DNA from 3 places in the Labrenzia sp. THAF35 genome. Region 1 is predicted to be linked to each of the others. Evidence: predicted binding sites of a transcription regulator. Region 1 holds the regulator's gene; each other region holds the start of a gene.
The links. Region 1 encodes PhoB, which activates phosphate uptake and scavenging genes when phosphate is short. Its sites were predicted from a motif close to TGTCATNNANCTGTCAT; they were not measured.
Positions count from the first base shown of each region.

Region 2: FIU93_RS10850 (alkaline phosphatase) is a predicted target of PhoB. The motif match lies at 3,949-3,965, and genes of this name have one in related genera.
Region 3: phnC (phosphonate ABC transporter ATP-binding protein) is a predicted target of PhoB. The motif match lies at 1,068-1,084, and genes of this name have one in related genera.

Region 1 covers NZ_CP045380.1:6,090,228-6,100,709, reverse strand. Annotated here, with positions in the region: gene FIU93_RS28080 (substrate-binding domain-containing protein) at 1-855, shown strand, start outside; gene FIU93_RS28075 (substrate-binding domain-containing protein) at 1,210-2,250, shown strand; gene pstC (phosphate ABC transporter permease subunit PstC) at 2,316-3,785, shown strand; gene pstA (phosphate ABC transporter permease PstA) at 3,785-5,137, shown strand; gene pstB (phosphate ABC transporter ATP-binding protein PstB) at 5,185-5,946, shown strand; gene phoU (phosphate signaling complex protein PhoU) at 5,978-6,673, shown strand; gene phoB (phosphate regulon transcriptional regulator PhoB) at 6,754-7,455, shown strand; gene FIU93_RS28045 (GcrA family cell cycle regulator) at 7,782-8,318, opposite strand; gene FIU93_RS28040 (aspartate aminotransferase family protein) at 8,760-9,956, shown strand; gene argF (ornithine carbamoyltransferase) at 9,956-10,482, shown strand, end outside.
Region 2 covers NZ_CP045380.1:2,368,725-2,379,206, forward strand. Annotated here, with positions in the region: gene FIU93_RS10835 (FtsX-like permease family protein) at 1-1,112, opposite strand, end outside; gene FIU93_RS10840 (ATP-binding cassette domain-containing protein) at 1,105-1,785, opposite strand; gene FIU93_RS10845 (hypothetical protein) at 1,795-2,253, opposite strand; gene FIU93_RS10850 (alkaline phosphatase) at 2,384-3,886, opposite strand; gene FIU93_RS10855 (DeoR/GlpR family DNA-binding transcription regulator) at 4,342-5,148, shown strand; gene FIU93_RS10860 (ABC transporter ATP-binding protein) at 5,145-6,233, shown strand; gene FIU93_RS10865 (ABC transporter substrate-binding protein) at 6,301-7,584, shown strand; gene FIU93_RS10870 (sugar ABC transporter permease) at 7,705-8,595, shown strand; gene FIU93_RS10875 (carbohydrate ABC transporter permease) at 8,592-9,413, shown strand; gene FIU93_RS10880 (sugar kinase) at 9,608-10,482, shown strand, end outside.
Region 3 covers NZ_CP045383.1:16,617-27,098, forward strand. Annotated here, with positions in the region: gene FIU93_RS30985 (LysR family transcriptional regulator) at 1-6, opposite strand, end outside; gene FIU93_RS30990 (NAD(P)-dependent oxidoreductase) at 12-1,010, opposite strand; gene phnC (phosphonate ABC transporter ATP-binding protein) at 1,144-1,932, shown strand; gene phnD (phosphate/phosphite/phosphonate ABC transporter substrate-binding protein) at 1,958-2,833, shown strand; gene phnE (phosphonate ABC transporter, permease protein PhnE) at 2,857-3,675, shown strand; gene FIU93_RS31010 (hypothetical protein) at 3,821-4,228, opposite strand; gene traD (conjugal transfer protein TraD) at 4,173-4,430, opposite strand; gene FIU93_RS31020 (TraC family protein) at 4,477-4,728, opposite strand; gene FIU93_RS31025 (hypothetical protein) at 5,040-6,182, opposite strand; gene traA (Ti-type conjugative transfer relaxase TraA) at 6,377-9,742, shown strand; gene traF (conjugative transfer signal peptidase TraF) at 9,802-10,296, shown strand; gene FIU93_RS31040 (conjugal transfer protein TraB) at 10,217-10,482, shown strand, end outside.

The sequences.
Region 1 (10,482 bases):
AGCAACGGCGTAAAGTTCCCGATTGTCGAATCCACGGGCTCAGGCGCCGGTTTCAACCTGTTCTGCAAGGGCGTTGGTGAACACACGCCGGACATCACGAATGCATCCAGGCGCATGAAACCTTCGGAACTGGACACCTGTCTCGCAAACGGCGTCACGCCGGTCGAAGTGGAAATCGGTTATGACGGCATCGTGCTGGCCAATTCGCGCAATGGCCCGAAATTCACCCTGACCGTGGAGCAGATTTTCGAGGCGCTGGCCGAGAAACTTCCGAAGGACGGACAGCTTGTCGACAACGGCAACCTCGCCTGGTCGGACATTGACGCGGACTTGCCGAATGAGGAAATCGAGGTGCTTGGACCGCCTCCGACCTCCGGCACCCGTGACGCGTTCGAGGAACTTGTCATGGAAGAAGGCTGCAAGACGGTCAAGGATCTGGAAAAGGACGGTTGCACGCGCATTCGCCGGGACGGCAGCTTTGTCGAAGCGGGCGAGAACGACGACCTGATCGTCGGTGCTCTGGAGGCCAATCCCGTGACGGTCGGCATCTTCGGCTATTCCTTCCTGATGCAGAACCGGGACAAGATCCAGAGCGTCGGCGTCAACGGGGTCGAGCCGACGTTCGAAAAGATTGCCTCAGGGGAATACCCGGTGTCCCGCCCGCTGTTTTTCTACATCAAGAAGGAACACGTCGGCCTTATTCCTGGCATGGAGGAGTATGTGGCTGCCTTCACCAGCGAAGAGGCCTGGGGCGACGATGGGTATCTGGCGAGCAAGGGACTGATTCCCCTGTCTGCCGAAAAACGCAGGCAAGTGGCGGCCGACGCAATGGCGTTGCCGGCCTTGCAACTCTGATCGAGCTGAACCGGGCAATGCAAAACCCCGTTCGGCCGCTGCGGCAGGTGCCTGAAAACCTCCCTGATCAGGCATAACGCTCGCCAGATGGATAAAAGGGATGCCTGTCAGCTTTGCCGAGGCAAGTGAGAGCTGCACCATGTGCACCTCGAGACGGGTTTTTGTGACCCTTTGCGACATAAAACCGTCAAGGAACAGGTTTTCTTGAGTAATTTCAGTATCTTAAATTGTCACAAAACTGAAAAGGAACTGTCATAGAACTCTCATCCGTGGAGCCTAGGTTCCCCGCATCGCTCGTGCACATCCAAGCGCGGTGATCATCTAGAAACCTTGACATTCAAAGGGAGTGGTCAAGTGAAATTTACGACCCTCGTTAGCGCAACTGCTCTTGCCGTTGCTTCCACTGCATTCGTTGGTTCGGCTCAGGCTCGCGACCAGGTGCAGATTGCTGGTTCCTCCACGGTTCTTCCTTATGCTTCCATCGTTGCTGAAGCATTCGGCGAAAACACCGATTTCCCGACACCGGTCGTTGAATCCGGTGGCTCCTCTGCTGGTCTGAAGAAGTTCTGCACCGGCGTTGGCGAAAACACCATCGACATCGCAAACGCTTCCCGCGCTATCCGCGAGAAGGAAATCAAGGCTTGTGCCGAAGCTGGCGTGAAAGACATCATCGAAGTCCGCATCGGCTACGATGGCATCGTCTTCGCTTCCCAGAAAGACGGCCCGGCTTTCAACGAATTCACCCAGGTTCAGTGGTTCAACGCTCTGTCCCCGAAAGTCCTGAAGGACGGTCAGATCGTCGACAACCCGTACACCAAGTGGTCCGAAGTTGACGCTTCCCTGCCGGACGCGGAAATCGCTGCTTTCATCCCGGGCACCAAGCACGGCACCCGTGAAGTGTTCGAAGAAAAAGTTCTGGCTGTTGGCTGTGAAGAATCCGGCGCTCTGAAAGCCATGATCGACGGCGGCATGTCCGAAGACGACGCTGAAGACGCCTGCATCGCAGTCCGCACGGACGGCAAGTCGGTCGACATCGACGGCGACTACACCGAGACCCTGGCTCGCATCGACTCCAACCCGAACGGCGTTGGCGTTTTCGGCCTGGCGTTCTACGAGAACAACACCGACAAACTCAAAGTGGCAACGATGGCCGGTATCGCTCCGTCCACCGAAACCATCGCCAAGGGTGAGTACCCGGTTTCCCGTCCGCTGTTCTTCTACATCAAGAAGGCACACATCGGCGTTATCCCGGGCCTGAAAGAATACGCTCAGTTCTTCGTTTCTGACGAAATCGCTGGCCCGGACGGCCCGCTGGCCCAGTATGGCCTGGTTTCCGATCCGGAGCTTGCCGCTACGCAGGCTTCCATCGAAGCCGAAGAAACGATGGGCAACTAAGCACATCTTTCCGGAAGGGCGGCTTCGGCCGCCCTTTCTTTCTTCTTTGCCGGTTGGGTCGCCCTATGTCACTTCCATATATTCTTATTGCGCTGCTGGTTCTGGCTGTCGCCGGATACATAGTCGGCCGCGGAAAAGCCTTAAGTTCTGCCGGAGGGGATGTGCGTGAGCTCCATTCCCTGCCTGGTTATTACGGCTGGAACGTCGTTGTTTCGATATTGGTTCCTGCCCTCCTGCTGCTCATTGCGTGGCTGATCTTCCAGCCCATCATTCTTGACAGTCAGGTTTCCTCCAAGATTTCCGAAGAGACCATTGCCGCAAGTTCACTCGACCTCGTCATGAGCGACGTCGTACGTGTTGCCGAGGGTCTCGATCTTGCCGTTTCTCAAGGCGCCATGTCGGCCGACATGGCGTCTTCCATCCGTACCGATCTGACCGACGTGCGCAGCCGTCTCGGCGAGATAGGTGTCGCGCTCGGTTCCGAAGTGACCGCCGAAACGTTGCGGGCCGCGCAGACATACCGCAGCATCTCGGGTACAGGCCTGCTGTTGCGGACAATCGGCGTTCTGGCGGTCGGCCTGATCGGTTTCGCTGTCGGTGTTCTGCGCACCAACAAGGATTTCCGTGCCCGCAACGTCGTGGAAACGGTCGTCCGCTATATCCTGATTGCAGCAGCCTCGATCGCCATCCTGACGACTGTCGGCATCGTGCTGTCGCTGATCTTCAACACGGTCGAGTTCTTCCGGCTCTATCCGGCTGCTGATTTCTTCTTCGGCCTGACCTGGGCGCCGAGCTTCGGCGGTGGATCGGAGCTGGGGATCGTGCCACTGATCTGGGCGACCATGTATATCTCCCTGATCGCACTTGCCGTTGCCGTACCGATCGGTCTGTTCGCTGCCATCTACCTGTCTGAGTATGCAACGCCGCACGTACGCGCCGTTGCCAAGCCACTGCTCGAGATCCTGGCCGGTATTCCGACCATCGTTTACGGTCTCTTCGCGCTGCTCACAGTCGGCCCGCTTCTGATGAACGTCTTCGGCTCCAGCGGTGCGCTCGGCGTAAGCTGGATGTCCGGTGCTTCCTCGGTGTTCACCGCGGGTGCTGTCATGGGCATCATGCTGATCCCTTTCGTCAGCTCGCTCTCCGACGACATCATCAACGCTGTGCCGCAGGCCATGCGTGACGGTTCGCTCGGACTTGGTGCCACCCATTCGGAAACCGTGAAGCAGGTCATTCTGCCGGCGGCCCTGCCGGGGATCGTCGGGGCCATCCTGCTCGCGGCCTCTCGCGCCATCGGTGAAACCATGATCGTTGTTCTGGGGGCCGGCGCGGCTGCCCGCCTCAGCATGAACCCGCTCGAAGCGATGACCACCGTGACCGCGAAGATCGTCAGCCAGCTCACCGGCGACGCCGACTTTGCCTCCCCGGAAGCCCTTGTCGCCTTCGCACTCGGCATGACCCTGTTCGTTGTGACCCTGGGGCTCAACATCGTCGCGCTCTACATCGTGCGCAAATATCGGGAGCAGTACGACTAATGACCGACACGACCCTTACGCCACCGTCGGGCAAGACCAGCGCTCCGACCCCGCACAAGACCACGTCGATCCTCGAACTCGACCCGCTGACCAGAAAGCGCAACGCCGCTGAAGCCCGCTTCAAGCTCTACGGCATCATTGCCATCGGCATCGGCCTGTTCTTCCTCGTCGCGCTGTTGTGGGCAATCCTTTCCAACGGCCTTGGCGCCTTCAGCCAGACCTTCCTGAAGGTGGATGTCCCCCTCAATCAGGAGCAGATTGCCGAAGCGGAAAAGTCGGTGGTCAAGACCTCCAAGTATCGGGCCATCATTGACGACGCCTTTGCCAAGGAACTTGCCGGTCTCAACATCACCACCGACATGTCGGCAAAGGACCTGCAGAAGCTGTTCTCCTCAGGGGCTGCCGCAACGGTTCGTGACTATGCACTTGCCAACCCGGACAAGATCGGCACGACGGTAACCTTCGAGCTGATCGCCTCATCCCGTGTCGACGGCTACCTGAAGGGCCGCGTCAAGCGCGAGGATCTTGCCGAAGACAAGAACCTGGATGCCGCACACCTGGATCTGGCTGACCAGATGCAGTCCGCCGGCATTCTGGAGAAGCGCTTCAACTGGGCCTTCATCACCGGAACCGATGCTTCCGACAGCCGTCCGGAGCAGGCCGGCATCGGGGCGTCCATGATCGGGTCGCTGTTCATGATGCTGGTGGTGTTGTTCCTGTCGCTGCCGATCGGTGTGGCTGCTTCCATCTATCTGGAAGAATTCGCTCCGCAGAACAAGTTCACCGATCTGATCGAGGTGAATATCTCCAACCTGGCCGCCGTTCCGTCCATCGTGTTCGGTATTCTCGGTCTGGCGGTCTTCATCCAGTTCATGCATCTGCCGCAATCTGCACCGCTGGTTGGTGGCCTGGTGCTGACGTTGATGACACTTCCGACGATCATCATCTCCACCCGCGCCTCCTTGAAGGCCGTTCCGCCGAGCATCCGCGATGCGGCCCTTGGTATTGGCGCCTCCAAGATGCAGTCGATCTTCCACCATGTCCTGCCGCTGGCAATGCCTGGCATTCTGACCGGCACGATCATCGGTCTGGCACAGGCGCTTGGGGAAACCGCTCCGCTGCTGCTGATCGGGATGGTCGGTTTCATCGCCTCCAATTTCCCGGACGGTGTGGCTGCCGGTTTCTTCTCTCCGAACTCGGCCATGCCGGCCCAGATCTACGAGTGGGCGAAACGCGCCGACCCGGCTTTCTATGAACGCGCTTGGGGCGGGATCATCGTGCTGCTGGTCTTCCTCATGACCATGAACATTATCGCTATCATCCTGCGCCGCAGGTTTGAACGCCGCTGGTAAGGATTGCTCCGATGAACGAGATGCCGAATTTTGAACAGGCGAAAACCATGACCGACAGCAAAATTTCCGCGAACAAGGTGCAGGTCTATTATGGCGATACCCACGCCATCAAGGACGTGGACATCGAGATCCAGCCGCGGTCCGTGACTGCCTTCATCGGTCCCTCCGGATGTGGCAAGTCGACGTTCCTGCGGACGATCAACCGCATGAACGACACCATCGACATCTGCCGTGTGGAAGGGTCGATCAAGATCGACGGTGAAGACATCTACGATCCCAAGGTCGATCCCGTACAGCTGCGCGCCAAGGTCGGCATGGTTTTCCAGAAGCCGAACCCGTTTCCCAAGTCGATCTACGACAACATTGCGTACGGTCCGCGGATCCATGGTCTGGCCCGCAACAAGTCCGAGCTTGATGAAATCGTTGCCTCCAGCCTGCAGAAGGCCGGGCTTTGGGAAGAAGTCAAGAACCGTCTGGACGAGCCGGGCACCGGCATGTCGGGCGGTCAGCAGCAGCGTCTGTGCATTGCCCGTGCGATTGCCGTCAGCCCGGAAGTGATCCTGATGGACGAACCGTGCTCGGCGCTTGACCCCATCGCGACTGCGAAGGTGGAAGAGCTGATCGACGAACTGCGGGAAAACTTCACCATCGTGATCGTGACCCACTCGATGCAGCAGGCTGCCCGTGTGTCTCAGCGTACCGCGTTCTTCCATCTGGGTGTTCTGGTGGAGGAAGGTCTGACGGAGGACATCTTTACCAATCCGAAGGACAAGCGTACGCAGGACTATATTACGGGCCGCTTCGGCTAAGCATTTTTTAGGTTTCTGAAGGGGACACAGGATGTCTGAACATACAGTCTCGGCTTACGATGACGAACTGACGGCCATGGCCGGCAAGGTTGCCGAAATGGGTGGTATTGCCGAAAAGGCTTTCGCCGATGCGGTGTCCGCGCTGGTGTCGCAGGATCTGGAGCTTGCCAAGGCGACGATCAAGGGCGATGTCCGTCTGGACAGCCTTTACAACGAACTTGAAGTGAAGCTGATCGAGCTGATCGTCCGCCGCCAGCCGATGGGGCAGGACCTGCGTGAAATCACCGCCGCAACGCGCATTGCCAATGACCTGGAGCGTGTTGGCGATCTTGCCAAGAACGTTGCCAAGCGCGTCATCGCCATCGACAGCGACTTGCAGTCCAAGAAGCTCGCGATCGGTGTGGAGCACATGACGGAACTCGCTCTTTCGCAGCTCAAGCAGGTGCTGGATGCCTACGCCCGCAAGGATGCGGAAGCCGCCCGCCGGGTTCAGGAAGCCGACGCCGAGGTCGACGCGATCTACACGTCGATCTTCCGCGAACTCCTGACCTACATGATGGAAGACCCGCGGGTCATTACCCAGTGCGTCCATCTCTTGTTCTGCGCAAAGAACATCGAGCGCATCGGCGATCACGCGACGAATATCGCCGAGAACGTCTACTACATGGTCACTGGCGAGCGTTTGCCGGAAGACCGGGCAAAGGTCGACGAAACAGGCGCGGTCTGACCCGCCGGTAATCGTCGGATTTGCAGAAGATCTTAACGGCCGGCGCTTCGGCGCCGGTTGCGGTAATTGGAGCGAGATGTATGCCGAAGGTGCTCATCGTTGAAGACGAAGAACCGCTCAGCCTTCTATTGAGATACAATTTGGAAGCGGAAGGGTACTCGGTCGAGTCCTGTGTCCGGGGTGATGAGGCGGAAATCCGCCTGCGGGAAAGCCTGCCGGATCTGTTGCTGCTCGACTGGATGCTGCCGGGCCTGTCCGGAATTGAACTGTGCCGCCGCCTGCGGGCGCGCGAGGATACCGAGCGCCTGCCGGTCATCATGCTGACGGCACGCGGTGAGGAAGCAGAGCGCATCCGCGGTCTGTCGACCGGTGCCGACGACTACGTGGTCAAGCCCTTCTCGGTACCGGAATTGATGGCCCGCGTGCGCGCCATCCTGCGCCGGGCAAGCCCGGAAGTGGTGTCCAGCATGTTGCGGTCCGGCGATATCGAACTGGATCGTGAAACGCACCGCGTTCGCCGCAACACCAAGGAAATACACCTGGGGCCGACGGAATTCCGCCTGCTGGAATTCCTGATGACATCGCCTGGCCGTGTCTTCTCCCGCGAACAACTGCTGGATGGGGTCTGGGGTCACGATGTCTACGTGGACGAACGCACTGTCGATGTTCACGTCGGTCGCTTGCGCAAGGCTCTGAACAAGGGCAAGGCAAAGGATCCTATCCGTACCGTCCGTGGTGCCGGATACGCCTTCAATGACCAGTTCACCTCTGCCACTGCCTGAGGGCAACTTGCAGAATGGAATTAAGGAGCCCGCTTTCTAGCGGGCTTTTTGTTTCTCAGCGGTTATGTGCCTTTCGCGGAGCAAGGTTCTCTTCTGCGACAACCCCATCAGTTGTGTCGGTGTCGGGGCTGATCCTGCGGTCCCTGTCGTGGCGGAGTGGTCAAACAAGGTTTGTTTTGATGGAACGGAAACGGCATGGAGCGGTGCCAAGAACAAGCCGTGGGAGGTCACTGGTCGGGGTCGGGCATCTGGTCAATGGAAGGCCCAAACAAAAAAAAGCCCGCCAGATGGCGGGCTTTCTCATGAATTGGTTAGGTGCGAGGCTATCAGCCTGCCTGAGCCATCGTCTTGCGATCGCGGCGGCGGTCGGCGACCGGCTGATACGCGATCTTGCAGTGATGAGCGCAGTAGGGGACGCCGGCATCGGACTGGCGGCCGCAGAAGTAGAAGTCGTCGGTCGCCGGGTCGCCAATCGGCCATTTGCAGGTCCGCTCGGTCAGCGTCAGGATGGTAGCCCGCTGCGAGATCGGAACGAGCTCTGCAATCGGCTCTACGCGCGGCTTGGCAGCCACCACTGGTGCAGGCGAGATGTCTGCTTTCAGGGCCGTTGCGCCGATCGACTGCGGATGTGACGTCGTCGGTTTCTTCGGCGCTGCACCCGTTGCAGGAGCTGCGGTGCGCGGCCGGCGCGGCTTGGCGCTTGAAGAGGTGGACTTGGCGCGGCCGGACAGGCCAAGGCGGTGCACCTTGCCGATCACGGCGTTACGGGTAACACCACCCAGTTCGCCTGCGATCTGGCTTGCGCTCAAGCCGTCGCCCCAAAGCTTTTTGAGAAGCTCAACTCGTTCGTTTGTCCAACTCATTGCCGCACCCTTTAGTTTGACCGTCCTGCGGCCATTAACCCCGTGTTAAGCATGCGCAAGCACGCTTAATGCTGGCAGATCTAGTGCCTCTTGGTGATTTGCCTCACGAGATCTCGTGTCTGATTGCTGAGAGGTTACAATAACGTTAATTTGTCAGGCAACCACTCGACCCAAACCAGTTGGGGATGAAACGACTTTTCCCCAATTATGGCGAGGTCATTGAGAATTTTATGAAATCCGCCCTCCGCGGCACATGAAATGTCTTGTGCGCCATTTCCATTGACAGTGCATGGTACCGGCAGTGTATAAGAAAGCCGCTGCGTGCCGCCTCATCGGGGCGGCACGTTGCGTTTTGGCCCTTCGGCATCTTTTCAAGGTGACGGCCCGGCGTCGGGGCGACGCAGGGGACAGCAGGGGCGTTTAAAGGAGACAAACGAGGTTATGTCCGCGACTGCACTATTCGGAAATTACGCAAGATCGAACCTGTCTTTCGATCATGGGGAAGGCGTCTGGCTGGTTACCACCGATGGCCGACGATTCCTCGATTGCGGTTCCGGCATCGCGGTCAACGCACTCGGTCATGCCCATCCGCATCTGGTCAAGGCATTGCAGGATCAGGCAGCCAAGCTGTGGCATACCTCCAACCTGCACCAGATCCCGGATGGCGAACGGCTGGCGCAGCGCCTGTGCGCGGAAACCTTTGCCGACAAGGTGCTGTTCGTGAATTCCGGTGCGGAAGCGATGGAAGCTGCCATCAAATGCGCGCGCCGTTATCATTATGACAACGGCAACCCCGAGCGGTTCCACATCGTGACCTTCGAAGGCGCTTTCCATGGCCGGACCATCGCGACCATCGCGGCTGGCGGCCAGGCGAAATATCTTGAAGGCTTTGGCCCGAAGGCTCCCGGTTTCGACCAGGTGCCGGCAGGAGACCTGGATGCGCTGAAAGATGCCATCGGACCGCAAACGGCCGCGATCGCGATCGAACCCGTGCAGGGCGAGGGCGGTATCCGCGAAATTCCGGCCGATTTCCTGCGTGCGCTGCGCAAGATCTGTGATGACAACGGCATTCTGCTGATCTTCGACGAGATCCAGACCGGTGTCGGACGGACCGGCAAGTTGTTCGCTCACCAGTGGACGGGCGTGGAACCGGATCTGATGGCAATCGCCAAGGGTATCGGCGGCGGGTTCCCGATGGGCGCATGTCTTGCAACGGCAGAAACGGCGGCGGCGCTATCACCCGGGACCCACGGCACCACCTTTGGCGGCAATCCGCTGGCCATGGCAGTCGGCAATGCCGTTCTGGACGTCGTTCTGGAAGACGGGTTCCTGGAAGGTGTCCGTCAGAAGGGGCTCAGCTTCAAGCAGAAGCTGGCCGGACTGGTGGACGGCCATCCGGACGTTCTGGCCGAAGTGCGCGGCAACGGTCTGATGCTCGGTCTGAAATGCGTGGTGCCGGTGGCAGATTATGTGCTTGCAGCCCGTGAAGCCGGTCTGCTGGCAGTTCCTGCCGGCGATAACGTGGTGCGCATCATGCCGCCGCTGACCATGAGCGAAGAGGAAATTTCCATTGCTGTCGAGCGCCTGGAACAGGCTGCTGTCGCCATGGAAGCGAAATTGGCGGAAGGAGCGGCCTGATGACCGCAAACGGAACCTACCGGAACTTTCTGGATCTGACGGACTTCGAAGGCGACGAACTGCGCGCCATCCTGGACACCAGCCGGAAGATCAAGTCGAGCCGTAACGGCGTGCATCGCGGCCAGGGTCCTCTGGCCGGCAAGGTGCTGGCCATGATCTTCGAACAACCGTCGACCCGTACGCGCATTTCCTTCGATGTCGGCATGCGCGAGCTTGGCGGCGAGACCTTGATGCTGACCGGTGCGGAAATGCAGCTCGGCCGCGGAGAGACAATCGCCGATACGGCGCAGGTTCTGTCGCGCTTCGTCGACGCGATCATGATCCGCATCCTCGATCACAACGATCTGCGTGAACTTGCCGACAATGCGACAGTGCCGGTGATCAACGGTCTGACCAAGCTCTCGCATCCCTGTCAGATCATGGCGGATCTGTTGACCTTTGAAGAGCATCGCGGTTCGATCAAGGGCAAGAGCGTTGCCTGGACCGGTGACAGCAACAACGTGCTGGCTTCCTGGATTCATGCCGC
Region 2 (10,482 bases), 2.4 Mb from region 1:
AGGACAATCAGGGTGGCGGCATAAGACCAGACCACGGCAAAGACGAAGCGTCCCGGTGCCCCGAGAGCCCGCAGGAGTGCCAGACGCCTGGCGAACAGCCGGGCAAGGACTATCAGCCCCGTCAGGACACCCGCAGTCACCAGCACCTGGGTCAGCACCGCCATCACCGACATTATCTGACGGATGTCCCCCATGAGTGCATGAAGTTGCGCAAGCACCGCGCCTGGGAAGAACGCCATGGTGTCGTCGCGGGTGAACTCGGACCGCAGGGCGTAATTCGCCCAGAGCTCGTTGGCATGAACAAGTATCGCCGGTGTTCCCGGGAAATAATCCGCGTCAAACGGCGGGCCGATCTGTGTCTGTCGTTCCGGGCCATGGCCATTGGTCAGCCCGTGCACTTCCCAGACGCTTTCCACCGGAACGAGAATGGCCTTGTCCCACGGGCTGCCGGTGGGCGGCATCCTGCCGACGATGGTGAGCGCGTGGCCGGCGTGGGCATCTTCTTCCGCGCTGTCACCAATCCCGTGCGCGGGTTCGAATGTCTCGCCAAGCTTCAGGTCGACCCGCGAGCCGGCAACCGCTTCCCCGCTGCCGGCAAACAGCCTGCCTTCGGCGAGGTTCCCTGCCAGATGCGTGACGAACTGCGGCGTAGTGCCGACAACGGGTGACGACAGGTAGCTGTCGCCGAAGGCAATCGGGGCGGCAAGGTCGACGTCGTCATGGGTGGCAATCTCGTTGTAGATCTCGCCTCCCAGAAGCGGCACGTCGCTTGGTTGCAGATAGACGGCGGCAAACATCATGGTGATTTCGCTGCCGGGGGCTGCGACGATCAGATCGAACTTTTCCGCTGCCCGTGCCGTTCCCTTTCTGAGGCCGCGTTCCTGGGCTATCAGGCCAACACCGATACCGATGGAAATGGCGATCAGGAAAACGAAGGTCAGATTGGTCCAGCGGAAGCGCCAGAGCAGTGCTCCGATCAGTGCCTGTGGCCGGAAGCCCCAGATCACGATCAGGCCGGTTATCAAGGCGGGTAACAGCAGCAGCACGAGCCACAGCGCGTCCTGGGCAAGCGGCGAAAGGTCCTGCCAGCGGTCTGCGAAAAAGTCAGGCACCGGCGGCCTCCGTCTGCAGGTGGCCGTCCGTCACTTCGATGACCCTATCCATCCGGTCCAGCAGATGCTGGTCGTGGCTGACGGCGATCAGCGTCTTGTTCCGCGCGCGGGTCAGGCTGATCAGGTCTTCGATCAGGGCATCGGCGGTCTTGCGGTCGAGGCTTGCCGTTGGTTCGTCCGCGAGAATGATCTCGGGGTCGTGGGCCAGCGCGCGGGCAATCGCAGTGCGTTGTCGCTCGCCGCCGGAAAAACTGTCTACGGTCCGCGCTTCTGCCGGCACCTTGAGGCTCTTGAGAAAATCCCGTGCGGTGTCGGTGATCGACCGGCGCTTTTCTGCCGGGTTGAACGCCGTTGCAAGGGAGGCGTTGCCAAGGGCGCTCAGTTCCTCAAACAGCAGGAAGTCCTGGAAGATCAGCCCGACATGGCTGCGGCGGAACGCGGCGCGGGCGGCGTCGTTCAGCTGCACCAGATCGGTTGCACCCCAGTGGATATGACCTGTCATGGCCGGGTGCAGTCCGGCGAGCGCGTAGAGAAAGGTCGATTTCCCGGCACCTGACGGGCCACGCAGGCCGATGGCCGCACCTGGTGTTGCATCAAAGTGATCGCAGGACAGTAGCACCTGGCCGCCGGGTGCCCTGACGTGGAGATCGGCGACTTGAAGAGCAAGATTCATGAGACGCTGTCAGCTGCGTTCATAGACAGCATCGACAAGTCTTGCCCGGCTGACGAACCCGGTCTCTGGATCCTTGAAGGTTCCCAGTTCCAGAACGCCCCGTGTCACGATCTTGCTGTTGAAGGCGACCACGTCGACAATGCGCTTGGTGTAGATGGCGAGAATGTCCCGCGGCCATTCCGCCTCGGTTTCACAGAACGGGCAAACTGCCATCGGAATCTTGGTGAGCACGAAGAACTGGCTGTCGGCCTTCAGGGGTGGGGCCATGTAGCCACCGACCGATACCCTGGTGCCTTCCAGTGAATGGGCGAGGTCGGAAAAGCTCCGGTCCTTGTTGTAAAGCGTGCGCAACTTGAGGGGGGCATCTGCCGCACAGGCGGTGTCCGGCAGCAGATTCCCGGCAAACGGAGCGAGGCCGAGCCCGACGATAAGCTGTCTGCGGTTCATGACATCCCTGGTTCTGGCCAATTCATGCTCCTAACTTATCCGGCTAATATGACAAACAGGCAAAGGCCTGCCGGGCGGCAGGCCTTCAGGATCCCTGGCAGGTATTCGACCAGGGATCCCACTGAGCGCTTTTTGAACGCTGACTGAAGGCTTATTGGGCGTTCACAGCGTGGTTCATGACGTGGAAGATCACGTTCTGCTCGATGGTTCCATCGACCAGGTGTGCCCACGGGCCCTTTGCGTAGACGGCAACATCTTCACCCGAATGGGTTTCGGAGGACTTGGGGATCAGCGCCTGCTGGACGTAGTCCAGATCGGTGGCGGTTTCCTGGTCGAGGTCCGGGCGCGAGCCGGTGTAGTCGTTTTCGCCTTCGCCCTTCTTCAGAACCGAACCGGTGCCGTTCAGGTAACCGATCACGGTGTACGGCTTGCCGTCGTCCGCGGTCAGAACCTTGTCGGAATGCTTGATGCCCACCTGGGCAACGTCGTAGCAAAGGCCGAGGATGGCCGAGCCGCGGCCGCAATAGCCGTTGAAGGCGATCGCGTGTTCGTGGTCGGCGGTGACGATGATCAGCGTGTCTTCATCGTTGGTCAGCTCGTCAGCAATGGCAACGGCTTCTGCAAAGGCAACACCGTCGCGCATGGCGCGGGCCGCATTGCCGTCGTGGTTGGCGTGGTCGACGCGGCCGGCTTCGATTTCCAGGTAGTAGCCGCCTTCGTTCTTGGACAGATATTCGATGGCTGCCTTGGTCATGTCGGCCAGGGACGGCTCGTCATTGTCGGCGCGGTCGGCCTCATATTCCATGTGGCTGTTGTTGAACAGGGCCAGGACTGGGCTGGAGCCGTCAAGCTTCAGCGACTGGAAACCGGCGGTGTCGGATGCGAACTGTGCACCCAGTCCGGTTGCACGCTCAACCAGGTCGACATTGTCTTCGCGGCGGCCCTTCAGCCCACCCATTTCCTTGTCCTTCGGCAGGAAGTAACGGCCACCGCCGCCCATTGCCAAATCAACGGTGCCGGCTTCCATGGCGTCGATCAGCTGGGTCGCGATGTCTTTCTGTGCGGTGCAGCCTTCCGGCACGGCGTCTTCCCAGTTGCGGTTGGCGGTCTTGGCGTAGACGGCAGCCGGAGTTGCGTGGGTCAGGCGGGCGGTGGAAACCACGCCGACAGACTTGCCGGCTTCGGTCATCATTTCGGAGAACAGGGCAAGCTGGTTGCCTTCGACGGTGGAGCAATCGTCATGGATGGCTTCTTCGCCGAGGTTGATCAGGTTGAAGCGCTGCTTCACGCCTGTGTTCATCGAGCCGGCGGTCGGAGCGGAGTCTGGCGTCTGGGCGTTGATGTTGTAGGTCTTGACCAGGGCGCTGTAGAACTCCGGAGTTTCGTACGGGAGAACGTTTTCCTCGCCCAGCATGCCTTTCTGCTGACCGTCGAAAAGGCGCGTGGCGTAGTTGGTGCCGACACCGTTGCCGTCAGCGATCAGCAGGATCACGTTCTTGGCGCGGTTGGTGTTCGGCTGACGGTCCAAAATGGCCTGAATGGCGGCTTCGCCATCCTTGTACCACAGGCTGGAGGCTTGCGGCAGGGCGTCCTGAGCAAAGGCGACGGAGCCGGTAAGGGCTAGCGCCAGCGAAGTGCAAACGATCGTTTTCATGATATCTCCCGGAGGTGAGGGTGCATCCCGGGAGCTACTTAAAAACGCTGCATGACATCTGATTGACAATTGGATGACGAAACAGATTTGTTATTTTATTACATAACTTCGACGATTGAATTCAACTCTTCTACTTTTGCGCCGTCTTGTCTCTTCTTCGGCAGCGTCTTGTTATCGAACCGCAGGGTTGGCCCCGGCCGGGTAATCGACCTGGCAGCCTCGTGAAAAGCCCGGGCAATTACAGATAGAAAAATGGAGTCCTGAAATCTGAGGACGCTGTCGCGTCCTGTGTTCCTGGGCTGCCCGCTATCCCCTATTGTCACATCATTTTCATATGAGCGTCGAATAAGGTTCATATGAAAATGTTTTAACGGGCTTCGAAGTCAGGCTTTTTCGAGTCAACATGATGCCTTTGGAGCAACTGGCCTTCTGCATCAGCAGGAGGAGAGGGGACGATGGCGGATCAGAAGAACATGCTTGGGCAAATAGACATTTCAAAGCGTCAGGCCGAAATCGCGGATCTGGTACAAAAGGCAGGATTTGCGTCCGTCGAGGAACTGGCGGACCGGTTCGAGGTGACCACGCAGACAATTCGCAGGGACGTCAACGGTCTTTGCGAACTGGGGATCCTGCGCCGGACCCACGGCGGCGTCGAGCCTCCGGCACCGGCGTCCAACATCCATTATTCCACCCGGCAGATCCTCAATCTTCCGGAAAAGCAGCTGATTGCGAAACTGGTGGCCGGCCACGTCGGCAACAACCAGTCGATCGCGTTTTCCATCGGCACCACCCCGGAGATCGTGATGCAGGCCCTGGTTGGGCACGAGAAACTGGCGGTTTTCACGAACAATCTGAACGTGGCCTTCACGGCTTCGGTCAATCCGTCGTTTCAGGTGACCATCACCGGCGGGCGGTTGCGTCATGGCGACCGCGACGTGCTGGGGTCCGCAGCGCAGGCGTTCTTCTCCAACTACAAGGTCGATATCGGCATTTTTGGTGTTGCCGGTGTCGATGAAGACGGCACGCTGCTGGATTTCCATGAGGACGAAGTGGCGGCCCGCCAGTCGATACTCGCCAATTGCCGCCGGTCCTATCTGGTCCTCGATCACAGCAAGTTCGGCCGGAACGCCCATGTGCGCGGCGGTCAACTCAGCGATGTCGATGCGATCTTCACCGATTGCCCGGTGCCGGATGTTTTCCTGGCATCGCTGGAAGGCACGAAAACGGAAGTGTTCGTGGCCGACGACGGGGATGAGGCGTGACATCAGATCCGCATATCCCGGGTGCGAAACCCTCTGGCGCCGGCAAGCCGATCGTTCTTGAGACGGTGTCGCGTGCCTGGGGTGAGACGGTGGCCGTCGATGGCCTGTCGATCGATATTCCGGCAGGCTCCTTCACGGCACTTCTGGGTCCGTCCGGCTGTGGCAAGTCAACGACATTGCGCATGATTGCGGGTCTCGAGAATGTCAGCAGCGGACGCATCCTGATCGGCGGAGAGGATGTCACCGGCCGTCCGTCGGCCAAGCGTGACCTTGCCATGGTGTTCCAGTCCTATGCGCTGTTTCCGCATCTGAATGTCGGTGAGAACATCATCTTCGGCCTGAAGGTCCGCCGGGTCGGCAGGGCCGAGCGGGACCGGCGTCTTGCACGGGTTGCCGATCTGCTGGGCCTTGGCCAGTTGCTGGAGCGCAAGCCGGGTCAGCTTTCGGGCGGTCAGCAGCAGCGTGTCGCGCTTGGACGGGCAATCATCGGCGAAAAGCCGATCTGCCTGATGGACGAGCCGCTGTCCAATCTCGACGCCAAGCTGCGCCATGAAATGCGGGTGGAGATCCGCGCGCTGCAGCAGCAGCTCGGCTTCACAATGGTCTATGTCACGCATGATCAGGTCGAGGCCATCACCATGGCCGATCAGGTGGTGCTTTTGAACGGTGGCCGGCTGGAGCAGGTGGCGAGCCCGCGGGATCTTTACGAAAAACCGGCGACGCCCTTTGCCGCCCGTTTCATCGGCACCCCGCCAATGAACCTCTTTCCGGCCAATGCCTTCAGGAAGCTGTGCACCGCGCCGGACTTCAAGCTCGGCCTGCGCCCGGAGGCAATGCATCTGGAAGACGGCGGCCCGGTCAACGCGTCTGTTCGTGCCGTCGAGTATCTGGGGGCGGATGTGCTGGCCGATTGCGAAGTTGCCGGCACCGGTTTTCAGGTGCGCCTTCCGGCCAGCCGGGCCTTCACGCCCGGCCAATCCGTGCAGCTCGGCTTTTCGCCGGACGATCTTCATGTTTTCGACGCCGATACCGGCCGCCGCCGGGACGATCTCATTTCCGAGTTCGGAGCCTTGTTGCGCTCCTGACCTGCTGCGCACGCCCGCGTAGACCGACCGCAGACCTGCGGATTTTCGAACCTTAGGAAGTAAACTGATGTTGAAGTCCACTTTCCTGAAAGCCGTTGCGGCAACGGCGCTTTCCTTCAGCACCTGGGCCTCCGCTCAGGCTGTTGATTTGCAATTCTATTTTCCGGTCGCAGTTGGCGGCAAAGCTGCTGACACCATCCAGGAACTGACCGACGCCTATGTTGCGCAGAACCCGGACGTTACAATCGACGCCGTTTATGCCGGCTCCTACCAGGACACCGTCGCCAAGGCGATCACCGCTTCGCGCGGCGGCAACCCGCCCCAGCTTTCGGTGATCCTGTCTGCCGACATGTTCACCCTGATCGATGAAGACCTGATCCAGCCCTTCGACGACTATCTGACCAGCGACGAAGACAAGAAATGGGTCGAAGGTTTTTATCCGGCATTCATGGAAAACAGCCAGACCGGCGGCAAGACCTACGGCATTCCGTTCCAGCGCTCCACGCCGGTGCTCTACTGGAACAAGGAAGCCTTCGAAGCGGCCGGGCTTGACCCGGAGGTCGCTCCGGCAACTTGGGACGAAATGGTCGAATTCGGCAAGAAGCTGACGAAGAAAGACGACAGCGGCAATGTCACCCAGTGGGGCGTGCGTATTCCGTCTTCCGGTTTCCCGTACTGGCTGTTCCAGGGCCTTGCCATCGAAAACGGCGCGATCCTGGCCAATGCCGACGGCAACAAGACCAACTTCGACGATCCCAAGGTGGTCGAGGCGCTGCAGTATCTTGTCGATCTCAGCACCAAGCACGAAGTGATGGCTCCGGGCATCATCGAGTGGGGCGCAACGCCGAAAGCCTTTTTCGAAGGCCAGACGGCCATGATGTGGACCTCCACCGGCAACCTCACCAACGTTCGTGACAATGCTCCGTTCAAGTTCGGCGTTGCCATGCTGCCGGAAAAGGCACAGCGCGGCGCACCGACCGGCGGTGGCAACTTCTACCTGTTCAAGGGAGCTTCCGACGAACAGAACAAGGCTGCCGTCAAGTTCGTTCAGTGGATCACGGCTCCGGAACAGTCCGCGAAGTGGACCATCGCAACAGGTTACGTCGCTCCGCGCGCCGAAACCTGGGAAACCGACACGATGAAAGCCTATGCGGCTGATTTCCCGGCTGTCCTGGTTGCCCGCGACCAGCTGAACTTCGCCAAAGCTGAACTTGCGACCTACCAAAACCAGCGCGTGACCGGCATCTTCAACGATGCGCTTGCTGCTGCCATCACCGGCCAGAAGGATGCCGAAACGGCTCTGAAGGAAGCTCAGGCACAGGCCGACGAGATCCTGAGCGAATACCGCTAACGCCATTCGGGGCGGAGCACCGGGTCCCACTCCGGTGTTCCGTCCCGTTCTCCAGACCTTTCGCCGTCCTAACCGCAATTTGCTTTAGGTCGGGTTTTTCTCCTTATCGGGGCCTAGACCATGAAGCGGGGCATTGCCTTGAAACGCGACTGGATCCACGGCTGGCTGCTGTTGCTGCCGGCGATGGTGTTCCTGTTTGCCTTTACCCACATCCCCGCGGTCACGACGTTCCTGAACAGCTTCTTTTCCACCCCGCGCGGACGCCGCCCGGCCAAGTTCATCGGCCTATCCAATTATGAGCGCATGCTGGATGACCCGGTGTTCTGGAAAGTGCTGTGGAACAACGTCTGGTTCGCCTTTGGCACCATTCCGGTCTCCGTTGGTCTGGCGATCGTCATGGCGCTCTGGGTCAACGACAGGCTGGTTGGCAGAAGCTTCGTGCGCATGGCCTATTTCACGCCAACCGTTCTGCCTCTGATCGCCGTCGCCAACATCTGGATGTTTTTCTACACACCCGGCTTCGGCCTGGTCGACCAGATCACCGGTGCCCTGTTTGGCTGGCCTGCCAGCAACTATCTCGGCAACCCGGACACCGCGCTCAACGCCATCATCGTGGTCACCGTCTGGAAGGAAGCCGGCTTCTTCATGATCTTTTATCTTGCGGCGCTGCAGGCAATCCCGGTCACGCTGAAGGAGGCCGCGCAGATCGAAGGTGCCGGGCGCTGGACGATCTTCTGGCGGATCACCTTTCCACTCCTGATGCCGACGACCCTGTTCGTCTGCGTCAACGCGGTCATCAATTCCTTCCGCCTGGTGGACCATATCTTCATTTTGACGGACGGTGGGCCGGACAACGCTTCGGCACTGCTGCTGTTCTACATCTACGAGGTCGCCTTCCGCTTCTGGGAAACCGCCTATGGCGCAACGCTCACCGTCGCTCTTCTGGTGCTTCTGTCGCTGCTTGCCATCGGCCAGTTCTTCTTCTTCGACCGCAAGGTGCATTACAAATGACCGGCGCCGGCTTTTCCTTCGACAGGGTGCTCAACACCTTCGCTGCCTGGGCATTGGCACTGTTGTGGGTGCTGCCGCTGGCCTATGCCATCTGGACCGCGTTTCATCCGGCAGCCTATGAGGCACGGTTCGAGCTTCTTGCACCGCTGACACTCGACAATTTCGTAAAGGCCTGGGATGCGGCGCCCTTCGCCCGTTACTTCCTGAACACCTTCCTGCTGGTGTCGATGATCCTTGCCGGGCAGTTTTTCCTCGGCACGCTGGCCGCCTTTGCCTTCGCCCGGTTCCAGTTTCCGGGGCGCAATATCCTCTTTACGCTTGTCTTGCTGCAGCTTCTGGTGATGCCGGACATCCTGATGGTGGAAAACTATCAGACCATGCGCATGCTCAATCTGGTGGACACCATCCCCGCCATCGCGCTGCCCTACATCGCGTCCGGCTTTGGCATCTTCCTGCTGCGGCAAACCTTCATGACCATCCCGAAGGAACTGGACGAGGCAGCGCGCATCGAGGGTGCTTCGGTTCTGGGCGTGTTGTGGCGGGTCTATATTCCGCTCGCAAAGCCGACCTATCTTGCCTATGGCCTCGTTTCCGTCAGTCACCACTGGAACAATTTCCTGTGGCCGCTGATCGTGACCAACTCGGTGGACACCCGCCCGGTTACCGTCGGTCTCAGCATCTTCTCGGCCATCGACAGCGGGGTGGAATGGTCGGTCATCAATGCCGCGACGTTGATGACCTCCGGGCCGCTGCTGATCGCCTTTCTGCTGTTCCAGAGGCAGTTTGTCCAAAGCTTCATGCGCGCCGGCATCAAATAAAATTAATCCGAGAAACAGCAGAAACCGGGGATGAATGACCATCGTCCGGACGGCCAAACCGCTTTGGCAAGGGGCATAGACCTTTGTGCCACTTTTTAAGGCATGGACTTTTATGCTAATGGATTTAAATCCCGGTTTTCTGCGGGGTTTTTGCCTTAAGTTTTTCTGATCCCCGAGCATCGAGGAGCCCCGCCGTGTCACTCAAATTCCTTGCCATTGGCGAATGTATGGTCGAGATGGCACCAACGGGTGAGGGCACCTATGCCATGGGGTTTGCCGGCGATACGCTCAACACCGCCTGGTATGCGCGCAAATGCCTGCCTGCCGACTGGACCGTCGGCTATTACACTGCGGTTGGCCGCGATCAGGTGTCGGAGCAGATGCTTTCTTTCCTGAAAGAATCCGACCTGGAGACGGCTGCCATCCAGAAGCGGGACGACCGGACCGTCGGCCTCTACATGATCCAGCTGAAGGACGGCGAACGCAGCTTCGCATACTGGCGTTCGCAATCGGCAGCCCGGTGTCTTGCCGCGGACGGGCCACATCTTGCATCTGCGCTTAGTGGTGCGGGGTTGATCTATTTCAGCGGGATTACCCTTGCGATCCTTCCATCGGAAGACCGGGTAAAATTTCTGGACGCACTCAGAACCGCGCGAAAAGCCGGTGCCAAAACGGCGTTCGACCCGAACCTGCGTCCGCGTCTTTGGGAAGATGCAGACACCATGCGGGCAAGTGTTACGGAAGCTGCCGGCTGCTGTGATTTCCTGATGCCGTCCTTCGAGGACGAGCTGGCCCATTTCGGTGATGCAACGCCAGACGTCAGTGCTGACCGCTATCTGGCAGCAGGGGCAGGCATGGTCGTGGTCAAGAACGGGCCGGAAGAGGTGATCTGCGCGGATGCCGTTTCCCGGCAGGCTTTCCAGCCAGCGCCGGTTTCCAGCATTGTCGATACGACTGCAGCCGGCGACAGCTTCAACGCGGCGTTTCTGGCGAAGTATCTTTCGGGGGGCGACGTCCCGGCAAGCGTTAATGCGGGTGCACGTCTCGCCGGCAAGGTGATCCAGCATCG
Region 3 (10,482 bases), on a different replicon from region 1:
CAGCATCACACTTATCCTTTCAGGACTTGGGGGTTCAGCGCTGTCTCGGGTAGGTCGCCTTTGAGTGTTGTGATAATGCTGTCCGCCGCCGAGGCTGCGATGGCGCGCCGCACCTCAACCACAGCCGATCCGATATGCGGTGTCAGAACGGTTTTCTCCGAAGCCAACAGGGCGGGGTGGACGTGCTGTGGATGGTCGGGCCTGGCCCAGTCTTCCATCTCATAGGTGTCGGCAGCGTATCCACCCAGATGGCCGGTTTCGAGCGCGGATGCGACGGCGGCTTCATTGACCAGGCTGCCGCGCGCAGGATTTATCAGGCAGGCCCCTGGTTTCATGCGGGAGATAAATGCGGCATCGACCATCCCAAGCGTCACCTCGGTCAAAGGAACCGCCAGAACAACGAAATCCGATGTGGCCACGATTTCGTCCAGCGCAGCCTTGCGCGCGCTCAGCGCTTTCTCGGTTGTCGGATCCAGTGGCGTCACATCGTGATAAAGCCGCGTTCCCCGAAAGCCGGATAGCAATCGCAGTGTTTCGCGCCCGACAGCCCCCGCGCCGATGACGCCGACCACAGCGCCTTGCAATGTGCCCCCGTAAAAGCGCGCGCGCCATCCAGCGTAGGTGCCCGTGCGCATATGCGCGTCGCCGTCCCGCATCTTCCGGGTCAGAGCGATCATTAGCCCAAGCGTCAGTTCCGCCGTCGGTTCGGTCAGCAGATCGGGCACGATCGTGACCAACACGCCATGATCGGTGCAGGCGGTGACATCAATGTTGTCAAAGCCTTTCAGTGCCCCTGCCACGATCTTCAGATGCGGGCAGGCTTCGAGAAATGGGCGGTCCACCGCTTCCGTCATGAAGGCCATCAGTGCAGTTGCATCCGCACAAACCTCTTTCAGCCTTTCGAACGATAACGGCTCTCTGCTGTCATTCGAAATGACCTCGCCGACCATTCGTAGGGTGGCCAGTGTCTCGTCCTCGATCCAGTTCGGCACAATGATCTTTTCGTGCATTGCGGGCGTCCCTCTCTTTTTACGCATTGCTATCAAGGCAAGATGATAATCGCAATATGTAATATTTCTGTTGCTTTGATTGCATATCACAAAATCTAGAGAAGAGGAATCGGTCGATATGGGACAGCAGCAGATGGCTTTTGATCGAAATGATACGAAGACGGATGCGGCACCAATCCTGTGCCTGGACCAGGTCGAAGTGATCTATCCGAACGGCACGGTCGCATTGCAGCCGACGACCGTTGATTTCGAAGACGGCGAATTGACGGTGTTGCTGGGTCCTTCAGGCGCGGGCAAATCCACTTTGCTGCGCACCTTGAATCTGCTCGTGCGGCCCACATCTGGGGCGGTCCTGTCACGGGAGATCGGAACGCTGGATGCGACTCAATCCATCCGGGCGCATCGCCGCGATACGGCGATGATCTTCCAGCAACACCAGCTTATCGGCCGGATGGGGGCAATGCACAATGTTCTCTTGTCGCGGCTTGGCCGTCATTCATTCTGGCGCACTTTGATTGGCTTTTCGGAAGAGGAACGACGGCTGGCCCTTGATTGCCTGACACGCGTGGGCCTTTTCGAAAAAGCGCTGACGCGCTGCGACAGCCTGTCGGGTGGCCAGCAGCAGCGCGTCGGTATCGCGCGTGCACTGGCTCAGGAGCCCAAGATGATCCTCGCGGACGAGCCTGTGGCGTCGCTTGATCCGGCCTCCTCCGAGCGCGTGCTGAACGTCTTGCGCACGATCTGCAAGGAAGACCGCATTCCGGTGATCGTCAGCTTGCACCAGCTTGACTACGCCAAGGCCTTCGCGGACCGGATCATCGGTCTGGCCGGGGGGTGCATCGTGTTTGACGGCCCGCCCTTACGGCTTTCCGACACTGTCCTGACACGCATCTACGGATCGTCCGGACAAGACGCCAACTGACTTCATCGCAACAGGAGATTCAAAGATGAAACTGACCACCTACGCACTCGCCGCGACCCTGCTCGCGGGCACCGCCTTCGCCGCCGGGGAGCATGATCCAGACACGCTGCGCGTGGCTCTTCTTCCGGACGAGAACAACGCGACCGTGATTCAGGACAATGAACCGCTTGCCGCACATCTCGAAGAAACGCTTGGCAAAGACATCGAACTGATCGTGACCACCGATTACTCTTCCATGATTGAGGCCATGCGGTTTGGTCGCATCGACGTCGCCTATTTCGGCCCCGCCTCCTACACGATCGCCAAAGATCGTATGGACGGCAGCGACCTGGATATCGAGCCTTTCGCGGCCCGGATCAGCGGTGGCAGCACGACCTATCAGGCAGTCCTCATCGCCAACGCGGAGGCGGGCATCAGTTCCATCGCGGATATCGAAGGGTCCGGCGTGGACGTCGCCTTTGGCGATCAGGCATCGACATCAAGCCACTTCGCCCCGAAATACACGATGCTGCTTGAAGATGTCGTGACGGGCGAGGATTACAACGAAAACTTCACCGGCGCCCATGATGCCGTGGCACGCAACGTCGAACTCGGCAACGCCCAGGTCGGTGGCCTTAGCCGTCCAATCTTTGAACGCCTCGTCGAACGCGGTACGGTGAACCCCGCCAATTTGGTAATCCTGGGATATTCCGCCGATATTCCGCAATACCCCTGGGTCATGCGCACCGATATGACGCAGGAGTTGCAGGACAGCATACGCAACGCCTTTCTTGATCTTGAACCCGGTACCGAGGTTGGCGATGCGGTGCTTGGCCCGTTCAAGGCGGACGGTTTCGCCGCGATCACGGATGCCGATTACGACATCATCCGCGATATCCGCAGCAATCTGCAAACCGACTGATCCCAAAAAGAGGAGACGCCGCGATGACCCTTGCCCAGACCAATACGCCCCAAACCGCCGACACCATTCTTGCGGCGGATCGCAAAGGGCGGCGGCGTCTCCTTCTCCAGATCGGAGGCATAGTGGCGATCATTGTCCTCTGTCTTTGGCTGACCGGAATGCTCGATGGCGGGCGGCTGGCCGACGGTCTGCCCGCTATCGGAACCCTCTTTGCCGAGATGGTGCCGCTCGATTTCACCCGCTGGCGTCAATGGGTCGAACCAATGATCGAAACGCTCGCCATGTCGGTTGCTGGCACCGCACTGGCCGTTGTCCTGTCGATTCCGCTTGGCTTTCTGGCGGCGCGGAACACGACGCCGAACAAGTGGGCCTATCAGGCTGCCCGCCTGGTGCTGAACACGCTGCGCTCTATCCCAGAACTCATCATGGGCATCATTTTCGTTGCCGCCGTTGGCTTTGGAATGCTGCCGGGCGTGCTGGCCCTGGGCCTGCATTCGATTGGCATGGTCGGCAAGTTCTTCGCCGAAGCCATCGAACACGCTCATCCCGCGCCCATCGAAGCCGCCGAAGCCTCTGGCGCCACGTCTCTTCAAGTTATCTCCCATGGTGTAATGCCCCAGGTCTTTCCGCAATTCGCTGACGTCACAATGTATCGGTGGGAATACAATTTCCGCGCCTCGACCGTCATGGGCATGGTCGGTGCAGGCGGGATCGGAACCGAACTCGTCGGATCGCTGCGCCTGCTGGACTATCCCCAGGTGTCGGCCGTTCTGATCGTCATCTTGGCTACCGTGACAATCGTTGACGCACTCAGCAACATGCTGCGGAAACGGTTCCAGTAGGTCACAGCGACACGGAAAAGCGAACCTTCGACAGCCTGACGCGAGAGGCAGTAGAGGCCCGCATCTCACCAGTTCGAGCATCGCGCAGCGAAGGGTCATTATGCTGGCAATCCGGGCTAAAAACTCTTAGCGCCCTATTCTGCACTCAGCCGGACTCGACCCCTTTCAGGCCGACCTTCAATCCGAACAGGCCGACGAAGAGCGCGCCGGTTGCACCACTGAGCGAATAGAGATCGGCATATTGCAGGATTGTCCCAGGCTGCACCTGAGACGAAAATGAATTCAGCCGCAGCACCTCATGGAGCGCCGCGATGGTGAACACCATCAGGCCGCCGATGAGTACGCCCACGCCAGCCCAGCTAACGTCGAGGCTGCCGCGCGCTGAAAAGAGAACAATGAGACCGAGGCCGGCAGCGACGAGGGAGGGGAGGGTGAGCCCGATCCTGCCGAGCATCATGTAGGCTTTTTGATTTGTGGCGAGCGCGGCCATCTTCGTCTCAATCCCGCTCAAGCCCCACACCGCCGCCAGCATGAGGGCTATCGGGATCAGCATCAACATTGCCCTTTTGACTGTCATCCTTGAACGCCGCCTTTCCGATCGCGCGCCATCTGTCGCGCTGATTTGTATCGCCAAGCTGTTTCGCGGCATCGGTGAGGATGCCGAGAAGGATGGCCTTGTCGGTTTCGCGAAGTCCGGCTTTGACGATGAGGCCGCCGAGCTGGATCTTCTCTCTTGCGTCTTTCTTGCGGTCCATGAACCGAGCCCGCTTTATCCGATTTTCGAGAGTTCGGAATTGCCCCTCAATTTTGCGGAGCCGGAGTGTGAGCTTGTGGAGTGGCCGGGTTTTGAAATCGGGCAGCAACATCTTTCAGAGCTTTGGAGAGCTCTGCCTCGTCAATGTCGAGATCGGCCAGGCCGCTCTCCATGACGAGCTTGGCAACGCGCTCGGACTGCTTCTTGAGCACTTCCTTTTTGCGCTGCTGCAGTTTCGCAATCTGTGCTTCGATGTCGTCGATCTGTTCGGAGGCGGTTTTGGCAGTGCGTGGAGCCATGAAATAATCCTCTTCAAGTGAATGGTTGCCGGTGCGGCATGGTTCGCTCTTAACGGGTCGGGGACTCCGTGTCGAGACGGGTTGCAGCGGGAGCCGTTCGTTCAACCCATGCGGAGTCCGCTCAGGTAAAAAGAGATGGGCCTATCGGTTTCGAAATGCGGGTTTTGAGGATCTGGTTTTCCAGCCCGAAGGGCCGCAGTCCGGTTTTGAGGAAAACCGGACGGAGCGGGCGGAGGCTTGAACGCGCTCCCCATCAAGCGCCGAAGAGAAAGCCGTAGCCTGTGGTAAACCAGATCCGGGCGGGAGGTCGGTTAGACAGTCAACCAATCCGGAAGAGGCAACGATTTTTGAAATTCGCTCTCTTTGGAAAAGCGCCAGTTGACGCCGAGCAGACCGGTGATGCGATCCGATATGAGATCCTGGAGACGGCCGTCATCAAGCATATTGACTTTCGCCTTTCTGACTACAAGTTCCCAATTGCGAACCAGCCTTAGATCAAGATCCCAGGTGATCGCAGATCGCCGTTGCCAGATCTTTTGAACGATACGGGAATAGGCGGCAGTCTGTTCGCCCGTCCAGCGGTTTGCCCAGGCAATGCGCTCCCACACTTCGTCAGACTGGCCGTGCGCATCAGCGCGACACGGATGAAACATCCGGTGACAAGCCTTGCATAAGGAAAGCAACGCTACGAGAGTTTGAACGCCGCGCGTATCCGATACAGCGTCGCGGCGTTTCGGAGTGTGATACTCCCACAGCTCATGACACTCGATTGATTGGGGCTTGTCACCGCAGACCTGACAACAGCCGCCGCTTCGCGCGGTAGCCTCAAGCCGCAACGCGTTCCAGCTCCCTTGCGTAAGGATGTTTGCGAGGGATGCGCCGAAGGAGGTTTCGGGGATCATGTCAATCATGAGTGGCTGGATTTCGCTTTTGGCGAAGAGCGGCAAGAAGAGATCCAGCTCGGCAGGGATCTTATCGACCTTCCTCAGATCGATGAGAGCGCTTTCATTCTCTACCTGCGCTCCCGCCTCCTGGGCGTCGGCTTGTTCCGTCGTCCGGATGGGCAGATTGATTTCCAGTGTTTCCGCTCCCCACGTGCCGGGAAAGAGCGCAATCGATCCATTCGGCAAAGGACGTTTGGTGAAATAGTGAAGCGGGAAGCTGTCAGGCAAATCGTCGTGGCTGACCTTAAAGCCCATCGCATTCTGAAGCCTGACCCTCTCCAGTGAAAAAGAGCGTGTTTCGGTCTTCAGTGTCGAGGCCGCCTTTGGGTTGGCTTCGACTTTTGGAGCTTGTCGTTCAGAGGTGGGGGCGGGTGGAGTGACCTGTGTTTGCGCTTTTCTGCGAATGAGCCAGCCAAACATGTTTGGAAATGCCTTTTTCAGAAAATGAGCTTCGCGACTTGAAACCGAAGAGATGGGCTTGCGCCCAGCCGCCGCATGGCGGCTGCTCATTAAGAGGACTGCTTTCAAGCAGAACTTACCAATGCGCACTTATAGGATTGCATCTGCAATCCTGCGCTGGTACGAGAGTTGAATTGCAACCACTGGGCTGCAATCTCCGCCTTCGCTGTCCTGGCGCCTTGTTTCCTCACCGTCCTGTTTCTTCGACTTAACCTGCCTTTTCACATCCGGGATCCCTGCCCTCGATGGCCATCTACCATTTTCATGTCCAGGTGATCTCCCGGAGCGGAGGCCGGTCTAGTGTTGCGGCTGCTGCTTACCGGCATCGTGCACAAATGACGGTGTCGAACGACTCCGATCACAAGACATTCGACTACGCCCTCAGGGACGGCGATCTGGTCCATGAGGAACTGGCGCTGCCGGATCAGACGCCGGAATGGTTCCGGACGCTGATCGATGGTCGGAGTGTGGCGGGTGCCAGTGAAGCGCTCTGGAATGCGGTCGAGGCGCACGAGACGCGTATCAATGCACAGCTTGCCCGGGAGATTGTTTTGGCGCTTCCGTCTGAACTCAGCCGGGAGGAGAACATCGCCCTGGTGCAGGGTTATGTTGGGCAAGCCTTTACATCGCGGGGCATGGTTGCGGATTGGGTCTATCACGACAAGGAAAACAATCCGCACGTCCATGTGATGCTGACGATGGCGCCGCTCACCGAGAAGGGCTTCGGGTCGAAGTGGGAAACTCTTCTCGATGAGAATGGCGAGCCTGTCCGGAAGGGCGGCAAAATTCAGTATCGAGCCTGGGCGGGCGACAAGGAAACGCTGAAACAGTGGCGTGAGCTTTGGTCGATCCATGCAAACAAGAGCCTGGAGCTTGCCGGGCACGATGCGCGGATTGATCATCGCAGCTATGAGGCCCAGGGCATTGAACTGCTGCCCACATCGAAGATCGGTGTGCAGGCGCGCAACATTTCTAGCCAGGCAAAAGTGCAAGGGCGCGAACCCGGCTTGGAACGCTCGGTCTGGCATGCGGAAAGCCGTCTTGAAAATGTCAGGCGGATCACGCGCCGGCCGGAAATCGTCATTGATGCTATCACGCGCGAGAAGAGCGTTTTCGATGAGCGGGATATTGCAAAATACCTTCACCGCTACGTGGACGATGAGGCTAAGTTCCAGGATCTGCTTGCACGCGTTCTGAATTCCCCAGACGTTGTGATACTTGCTGTCGAAGCAGTTGATCCGGAGACAGACGAAATGGAACCGGCGAAGTTTACCAGCCGGGAGATGATGCGGCTTGAGGCAGAGATGGCGCGGCGGGCGGATCATCTTGTGTCCGTTTCTTCGCATGGTGTGGACGCGCGTTTGCGCGACCGAATGCTTTCGAGCGTCCAAAAACTTTCCGATGAGCAGCGCGTTGCGATCGAGCGCATCACGGGTGAGGAGCGCATGGCGTCGGTCGTTGGCCGGGCAGGGGCGGGCAAAACCACGATGATGAAAGCCGCGCGCGAGGTATGGGAGGCAAACGGCTATCAGGTCGTCGGCGCCGCACTTGCGGGCAAGGCGGCCGAGGGTCTCGAGAAAGAAGCCGGGATCGCATCGCGCACTTTGGCGTCTTGGCAATTGTCCTGGGGACGGGGAGAGGGGCTCCCTGACAAAAAGTCCGTCTTCGTGATCGATGAAGCCGGCATGGTCGACAGCCGACAGATGAGCGTCTTTGTCGAAACGATCGCCAAGGCCGGAGCCAAGCTTGTTCTGGTCGGAGATGCGGAACAGCTGCAGCCGATTGAAGCGGGCGCTGCCTTCCGGTCGTTGACCGATCGAACCGGATACGCGGAACTCGGCACGATCTACCGGCAGCGTGAACAATGGATGCGCGATGCGTCCATGGATCTTGCGCGCGGCGATGTCGTAACCGCGATCCGTGCCTACCAGTCCAATGGTCATGTCATCAACATGCCGCTCAAGGATCAGGTTTTCGGGAAGCTGATCGACGACTGGTCACGCGACTACGATCCGTCGAAGTCGATGCTGATGCTGGCGCATTTGCGGGAAGATGTGTACCGGCTCAACCGGATGGCTCGGCTAGTGTTGATCGAGCGCGGCGTGATCGAAACGGGAGAAAAATTCCGCACTGAAGAGGGCTATCGGTTCTTTGCCGTCGGCGACCAGATCGTGTTCTTGAAAAACGACCGTGACATGAACGTGAAAAACGGAATGCTCGGGCGTGTCATCGAGGCGGGCGAAGGGCGCATCCTCGCGGAGATCGGTGATATCGGTTCCGATCAGATCCGGCGCGTCGAGGTCAACCAGAAGACCTATCGCAATGTCGATCATGGCTACGCGACAACGATACACAAATCGCAAGGCGCCACGGTCGACAAGGTGAAGGTGCTGGCAACGCTCTCCCTCGACCGGCACTTGACCTATGTGGCGATGACCAGGCACCGGGAGGACGTAAAGCTCTATCATGGGGCCTTGTCCTTCGCGAAGAACGGTGGATTGACAGAAGTGCTTTCCAGGAAGGGTGCAAAGGATACCACGCTCGATTACGCGGGTTCGGAGCTTTACGCCCAGGCTCTCAGCTACGCAAATAGCCGGGGGCTCTATGGACTACGGGTTGCCAGGGCGATGGTCCAGAACCAGCGTCGCTGGTTTGCCGAGCAGAAGGCAAAACTCTCGGAGCTCGGTGAGCGGCTATTGTCCCTCGGTGAAAAGCTGGGGATTGGCTTGACCGGCCTTGAGCGAGGTCTTGCTGAGGAGACGAATACCGTCCAAAGACAGTCGCGCGAACATCCTGCCACATCACAACCCTGGATCGCGGGAGTGAAAATGTGGGCCATGTCCATTCCTGACGCTGTGGAGACCAGGTTGCAGTCGGATGCCACGTTGACAACTCATTGGGCCGAAGTTCAGAACCGCGCCCGGCTCGTTTACGAGCGGCCGGAACAGGCCGTCAAGGCGATGCGGATCAAGGACATCTTGAAGCTGGACGGCGAAGCGCAAACCACGGCTCGCGACCGGCTCACAGAAGATTTGGCCAATACACCTGAGCAGTTCGGTGCGCTACGCGGCAAGACTGGCATGTTGGCAGGCAGGACCGCCCGCGAGGACCGCGAGCAAGCATTAAACAATGTTCCGCAGCTCAGCGATGATGTGAAAACCTATATACGTCTCAGGGCCGAGATCGGTGATTTGCGTACCGTGGAACTGGAGCGCGAACGCGATCTGTCACGTATCGACATACCGGCGCTGTCACCGGTGGCCGAGACGGTCTTGTCGCGAATCCGCGATGCCATCGACCGGAACGATCTTAATGCGGGCCTGTCCTTCCTTCTGGCGGACAAAATGGTCGAGGCCGAGCTGGGGGAAGTTGCCGTCAAGCTGGATCAGCGGTTTGGGGAGAGGGCGTTTGTCGGCATGGCCAAGCCGGAGGGAATTGCCTTTGAGAAGGTGGCTGCCCGGGTTGCCGATGAAGACCGGGCCAGGCTTGCCGACGCATGGCCGACGTTCAATGCCATCCAGAAGATCAACGCCAAAAGGCAATCTCTGGAGCAAGCTCAGGCGCAGGCCTTGAAAAAGGATCTGTCCAAGGATCAGGGCATGATCCGGTGATAAACGGGGTGAGGCGGAAGGACAGGCGACGGATTCTGCTCATCCTGTCTCTTGGCGGAATGGTGATTGGCGGCATTGCCGCAGCCGGAACCTTCGGAGGATACCGGATCAACACAACACCGAGCTTTCCGCTCGGACTTTGGCGGATCGAGACATTGCCTCGCGAAGTGCGTTTGGGCGATACCCTATTCATCTGTCCGCCGGCAAATGCGCCGGCGATCGAACTGGCGCGAGAACGGCTCTACCTTCCGGCAGGCCTGTGTGATGGCGGCATGGCACCGCTCATCAAAACCGTCGTCGCCCTGCCCGGACAAACCATCGCTATCGAGGGCGACCAGGTTTCCATCGACGGGGAACGCCTGGCGCATTCTTCCATTCAAGCGAAGGACGGGCAGGGGCGCACCTTGACCGCCTATGCCGGGGGCGTCGTTCCCGCCGGCGCACTCTTTGTACATTCCGATTACATGGCTTCTTATGATTCAAGATATTTTGGACCCATCCCGGCGAGCGGCATTCTCGGCCTGGCGCGAGAAGTGTTCACCTTCCAGCCTTAAATTTGCGCGCAGTCTGTTTTGTATTCTGGGAGGCATGGCGACCGGCACAATCGGCTGGTCCGGGAACGTGCTCCTGTTGCCGGCCGGAATGCTGTTTCCGGCTTTCTGGGCTTACGCTCCGTCCCGATCCGTGGCGGCACTGGTAGCCGCCGCGCACTTCCTGGGAGCGTCACGGGGATTGCCTCA